2 linked regions of the Methylotuvimicrobium sp. KM2 genome follow. The protein of the gene in region 2 interacts with the protein of the main gene of each other region in a pairwise test. Links are inferred from orthologs where the notes say so. Each region holds a gene or a part of one and is shown on either strand. Other genes may lie near its edges.

Region 1 (3,165 bases), 650 kb from region 2 along the record:
GCGTTTGCGTTAAGTATCGGCAGTCGTTGGGAGTCTTTTGAGAGCATTTATATATAAATCACCCTCGATCGCGCGGACTCTTTGACCGAGCGATTCGACCGTGTCGCCGGATAGCACAGGAACTTCCTCTTGTAAGAGCAAAGGCCCTTCGTCATAGGCGTCGGTGACGAAATGTACTGTGGCGCCTGATACGGTTTCACCCGCCTCGAGAACGGCGGCATGCACAAAATCGCCATACATGCCACGGCCGCCGAATTTCGGCAGGAGAGACGGGTGAATGTTAAGTATTTTGCCTGAATAGGCCGATAATGTTTGCGGCCCGATTTTTTTCATGTAGCCGGATAATACGATCAATTCGGTGTCGGCGGATTGTAAGGCTTTTTTGATGGCTTGGTCTTCGTTGTCGGAGTGGGTTTTACTGCTGATATGGAAAACTTCGATGCCGTGAGTCAAGCACCAATCATAAATTGCCGAATCTTTGTTGTTCGTGATTAATATGCCGATTTCAAACCCGGTCAATCCCCCGTGTTCGATCGTTTCGATGATTTTCCGTGCGGAACTGCCGCCGTGTGAAGCTAAAAAGCTTATTTTCATAGATGTTATGATTTAACTAATGGTTCGTAGCGCACCTTGCTCTCCCTCACCTAACGCTAGGTGAGGGACGATCTGGGGATCGCTCCCACAGAGCACCCGACGCTTTGTGGGAGCGACGCCTTCGTCGCGATTTCGAGGCCGAGAGCGTCAAACGACAATAATTGATGTCGAGGACTCATTGGCTAAGTAACTGTTTAAAACCTGCCTCCCGTTTTTATCGGGCGAGTTACGTTAAACTTCGGTAAGTAAATGATGGACAGTTACTAGGCATTGCCATCCGTGGCACTGGATTCCGCCAATCCCTGGCGGAATGACGCGTTCTTTCCTTTAGTTGGCGCTTATGCGGTACATATCCTACTATGCTTTTTTGTCTTACCTTCTTTTGAGGAATCAACGTTTTTTGCCGAGATACAGGTCTGTGATCGTGCCGGCGACGACTTCGGATGCGAAAGCAAAGGTTTCCGATAAAGTCGGGTGCGGGTGAATCGTCAATGCGACGTCTTCGGCGTCGGCACCCATTTCCAACGCCAATACGGCTTCGGCAATCAAGTCGCCGGCATGCGGGCCGACGATGCCGGCACCGAGGATGCGGCCGGTTTCCTTGTCGCAAATGACTTTGGTCATGCCTTCGCTGCGGCCCATGCTCAACGAGCGTCCGCTCGCCGCCCATGGGAATACGCCTTTTTCGATCTCGATGCCTTGTTCCTTCGCTTGGTTTTCGGTCAGTCCCATCCAGGCGATTTCAGGGTCGGTATAGGCAACCGATGGAATCGTCAGTGCATCGAATGCGGCTTTGTGACCGGCGATGACTTCGGCGGCAATTTTACCTTCATAAGCGGCTTTATGCGCCAGCATCGGATTGCCGACGATGTCGCCGATCGCGAAGATGTGCGGAATGTTCGTACGCTGTTGTTTGTCGACTTCGATAAAGCCTTGTTCGGTGACTTGAATGCCGGCATTTTCCGCGCCGATTTTGTTGCCATTGGGACGACGACCCACGGCAACCAGCACGGCATCGAAAACGGCGGACTCGGGGGCTTTATCGCCTTCGAACGAGACCATGAGGCCTTCTTCGAGGGCTTCGATCGCAGTCACGCGGGTTTCCGTCCAGATGGCCTCATATTGCTTTTTGATGCGGTTGTGTAATGGTCGAACCAGGTCTTTGTCGCAACCGGGAATAATCTGATCCATTAATTCGACCACGCTGATTTTGGAACCCAGGGCATGATAGACCGTTGCCATTTCAAGGCCGATGATGCCGCCGCCGACAATCAACAGTTTTTCCGGAATTTCGCGTAATTGGAGCGCTCCGGTCGAATCCCACAGACGCGGGTCGTCGTTCGGGAAAACCGGGATTTTTGTCGGTTCGGATCCGGCTGCGATAATGGCTTGATCGAAGCTAATCAATTGGGTGCCGTTATCATTATCGACTTGCAATTCATTTTTCGATACGAACGAGCCGTTTCCCTGTATACGCGTGATTTTGCGTTGTTTTACCAGGCCGTCCAACCCTTTGTTCAGGCCCCCGGTAACGCTTTCTTTCCAGCTTCTGATTTTATCCAGGTCAAATTTCGGTGCGCCGAAATCGACGCCATGGCTTGCGAACTCCTGCGCTTCATGAACGATTTGGGCCATGTGCAGCAGCGCTTTGGAAGGAATGCAGCCGACATTTAGACATACCCCGCCCAATACCGGGTAGCGTTCGACGATGACGACTTGTTTGCCCAGGTCGGCCGCACGGAATGCGGCTGTATAACCGCCTGGGCCACCGCCGAGGACTAGGACTTCGGCATGGAGTTTGGATTCGTTTGCAGCAGCATTTGCAGTCATGAGTATTCCTTATCAAGTATGCGTTTTGACGCCGAGCATCTTTTCGTTACTCGGTGTGTATCCGGCGAACGGTGCTCGACGTTTGAGTCTAGGCGCTTTTTTAAAGTATCAACCGTCTGATATCGGTCAAAAAATCTGTTAATTTGACCATAAAACGCGCCGCTTCGGCACCATCGATGACTCGATGGTCATAGGTCATGTCTAGCGGCAACATCAAACGCGGTTGGAATTCCTTACCGTCCCAAACCGGTTGCATTTTGGCTCGCGTGACACCGAGTATCGCGACTTCCGGTGCGTTAACGATCGGTGTGAATGCGGTGCCGCCAATGCCGCCGAGACTGGAGATCGTCATTGAGCCGCCTTGCATTTCGTTCGGCACCAGTTTGCCGGCGCGGGCTTTTTCGCTCAATGTTGCCAGTTCCGCCGATAATTCATAAATGCTTTTTCGGTCGACGTCGCGCAGTACAGGTACGACAAGACCGTTAGGCGTGTCGACGGCGATGCCGATGTGGCAGTATTTTTTTAGGATCAGGCTTGCGCCGTCCGGCGACAACGAAGCATTAAAATTCGGAAACTGCTTCAGCGCGTTTGCCAATGCCTTGATGATGAAGATCAAGCCGGTGACCTTACCGTTTGGACTGTTTTCGGCATTGATCTGTTTGCGAAAGGCTTCCAATTCTGTGATATCCGCTTCGTCATGATGGGTCACCATTGGCAGATTCAGCCAAACCCGGCTCATGT
Region 2 (3,276 bases):
TTTCAATGTAAATGTACCGGTCCGATATTTTTGTCCAATGGCTTGTAGGGCTTGTTCGGTTTGTCCGACCCAGGCGATTTCAGGATCGGTGTAGATGACGCTCGGCATGATGTTATAGTTGATCGGATTGTGCCGGTTGGCGATGTGTTCGGCGACGAATACGCCTTCTTCTAAGCCTTTATGCGCCAGCATCGGCCCGAGTAAGGTCAAATCGCCGATCGCATAAACGCCGGGAACCGTCGTGCAGCAGTTTTCGTCGACATGGATATATCCGTTTTCATCCAAAAGCAGTTCGGCTTCGGGGGCTGCAATATTTTCCGAATTAGGCTTTCTACCCGTGGCCACGATCAGTTTGTCGAGTCGTAGCGTATGGCTGCCTTCCGGATTTTGATAGTCGACGACGACCTTGTTATTAGTTTTTTTAGCCGAGGTGACGCGAGCTCCCAAACGTAAATCCAAGCCTTGTTCGGAATAGATTTTATAGGCTTCCGCAGCAATTTGGTGATCGACGATTGGTAAAAAAGATTCTTGCGCTTCTAACAAAATTACTTCGGAACCCAAGCGATTCCATATTCCCGCAAGCTCTAGGCCGATGACGCCCGACCCGATGATTCCGAGTCTTTTGGGGATGCTGGTCATATTCAGCGCATAAGTCGTATCGACGATAAACTCGTTGTCGATCGGCGCGCACGGTAGATCGATGGAGGTGGAGCCGGTTGCTAGTATTATATTGGGGGCATTGAGTTTGATTGGTTTGGCACCGTCGGCGGGAGTCACGCTGACTTGGTCGGCGTTGAGCAGCTTTCCTTGCCCATGATAATAGTTGATTTTTTTTTCGGCGAAAACATTAAGGATCTGCCGGCTTAATCGCGCTATCTTTTCATTTTTGCGGTCTATCATTTTCGGCAAGTCCAGTTTTATGTTTTCGACCGATATGCCATGATCGGCAAGCCCATGCCGCATTAAATCGAAGATCTTGGCCGACTCGAGCAGTGCCATCGAGGAAACGCAACCGGCGTTGATATAAGTCCCGCCCAGACTTGGATCGCCATTGATATTGGTCCAATGATCAACACAGGCTGTTTTCAATCCTAATTGGGCGGCGCGGATCGCGGCGACATAGCCGGCAGGGCCGGCACCGACGACAATAACATCATAAGTTGATTCGGGTTTTGACATGACAGTGAACCGTTTATATGTTTAGCAATAAGTGCGCTGGAGATTCCAGGCATTCTTTGATGGTGACCAAAAACTGCACCGCTTCGCGGCCGTCGACCAAGCGATGATCGTAAGATAAAGCAAGGTACATGATCGGTCTGACGACTATTTGTCCATTTTCAACGACGGGTCGATCCTTGATTGCATGCATGCCTAAGATCGCGCATTGCGGCGGATTTAATATCGGGGTCGATAGCATCGAGCCGAAAATGCCGCCATTGGTTATCGTAAACGTACCGCCGGTCAGGTCTTCAAAACTAATGTTGCCTTCTTTGGCTTTTTTGCCGAAATCGGCGATATTTTTTTCGATACCGGCAAAGTCTAATTGATCGGCATCGCGAAGAACCGGCACAATCAATCCGCGCGGTGTACTGACCGCGATGCCGATGTCATAGTAGCCGTGATAGATGATGTCGTTACCGTCAATTGAGGCATTGATAGTCGGAAATTTTTTCAAGGCCTCGATCGATGCTTTGACGAAAAAAGACATGAAGCCCAATTTGATATTGTGCGTTTGCTCGAAGCGGTTTTTATATTGGTTTCGTAAATCAATCACATGATGCATGTCGACTTCGTTGAAAGTCGTTAGCATCGCGGCGTTTTGTTGCGCTTGCAGCAAGCGTTCGGCAATCTTTGCTCTAAGTCGAGTCATTGGGACTCGTTGTTCGGGTCTTAATGCAGCCGGAATCGTGGCCGGTTTTGAATCCGTTTGCACGGATTCCGGCGGTGTTTTTGTCCGAGGCGAGGTTTCGAGAACCGGTTCGTCCTGCAAATATTCGAGAATATCGTTTTTGGTAATACGACCGTGTTTTCCCGAGCCGCTAATAGCCGAGGGGTCGATATTTTTTTCAACAACGAGCCTTCGGACCGCGGGGCTCAAAGGAATGTTGGCCGATGCGGCTTCCGGTTCTTTTTCGGCGGTCTGTTGCGGCTCATTGTCGGCATCGCTTGCAGGCGGAGCGGCGGTCTCTTCAGTCGCGGTCGCTTGCGGATCGATGATAGCCAGCACTTCGCTGCCGACAACAATGTCGCCGTCATTTTTCAGGATTTTCGTTAAAACGCCTGATTCGGGCGCAGGCACTTCGAGCACGACTTTATCGGTTTCGAGATCGACGAGATTTTCGTTTTTTGTGACTCTATCCCCGGGTTTTTTTTGCCAGTTAATGAGTGTGGCATCGGAAACGGATTCAGGCAGATTAGGAACGAGGACTTCAATGCTCATGTTATTTTCCTGTGTGTTTTCCAAATAAAGCGGTGTTAACAACTTGTTGCTGTTGTTCAAGATGCTTCTTGAAATTGCCTACGGCGGGTGCTGCGGATGCGGGGCGCCCGGCGTATTGCAGATTGATTTCGGTTGCCAACGTATCGACGAAATGGTGTCGGATCTGATACCAAGCACCTTGATTTTTAGGCTCTTCTTGACACCAAATCAAGTGTTCCAAATTCGGGAAGCGTTCGATTTCTTGTTTAAACCGATTATTTGGAAACGGGTACAGCTGTTCTATCCTGACAATGGCAACATGGTCGAGTTCGTGCTCCCGTCTGGCTTCCAAAAGATCATAATATACTTTGCCTGAACATAATATCAGTCGGGTTACTTTATCCGGTTTAATAGGGTCTATTTCGCTGATAACCGTTTGGAATCGCCCTTTAGTGAGGCATTCCAGTGTCGACACGGCGAGCTTATGACGCAATAAGCTTTTCGGAGTCATGACGATTAACGGTTTACGATAAGGGCGGAGTAATTGCCGGCGAAGTAGATGAAAGATTTGTGCCGGAGTCGTCGGTGCGCAAACCTGGATGTTTTGTTCGGCACAAAGCTGAAGATAGCGCTCCAGTCGGGCGGAGGAATGCTCGGGGCCTTGTCCTTCGTAACCGTGCGGCAGCAGCATCACGAGACCGCTCAAACGCCCCCATTTGGTTTCGCCGGAACTAATAAATTGATCGATAACCACCTGGGCTCCATTGGCGAAATCGCCGAACTGTGCTTCCCAAATTACCAGGGTTTCAGGGGCGGTAGTACTGTAGCCGTATTCAAAACCCAATACGCCTGCTTCG

Evidence for each region.
Region 1: the proteins of odhB (region 2) and lpdA interact in binary tests that used the Escherichia coli proteins (3 or more experiments, as listed by UniProt). The link is inferred for Methylotuvimicrobium sp. KM2 from one-to-one orthologs.

What each region holds. Positions count from the first base shown.
Region 1 is NZ_CP150634.1:1,974,466-1,977,630, forward strand. Bases 205-3,036 are described here. They hold lpdA (dihydrolipoyl dehydrogenase), read right to left. Parts: upstream 2,425-3,036; coding sequence 985-2,424; downstream 205-984. Other genes in these bases: WJM45_RS08370 (phosphoribosylglycinamide formyltransferase), read right to left, coding at 205-594; aceF (dihydrolipoyllysine-residue acetyltransferase), read right to left, coding at 2,525-3,036. Outside these bases: more of WJM45_RS08370, read right to left, coding at 10-204; more of aceF, read right to left, coding at 3,037-3,165. UniProt on the Escherichia coli protein: Lipoamide dehydrogenase is a component of the glycine cleavage system as well as of the alpha-ketoacid dehydrogenase complexes.
Region 2 is NZ_CP150634.1:2,620,103-2,623,378, reverse strand. The notes cover bases 317-3,259. They hold odhB (2-oxoglutarate dehydrogenase complex dihydrolipoyllysine-residue succinyltransferase), read right to left. Parts: upstream 2,441-3,259; coding sequence 1,193-2,440; downstream 317-1,192. Other genes in these bases: WJM45_RS11110 (2-oxoglutarate dehydrogenase E1 component), read right to left, coding at 2,442-3,259; lpdA (dihydrolipoyl dehydrogenase), read right to left, coding at 317-1,179. In the rest of the region: more of lpdA, read right to left, coding at 1-316; more of WJM45_RS11110, read right to left, coding at 3,260-3,276. UniProt on the Escherichia coli protein: E2 component of the 2-oxoglutarate dehydrogenase (OGDH) complex which catalyzes the second step in the conversion of 2-oxoglutarate to succinyl-CoA and CO(2).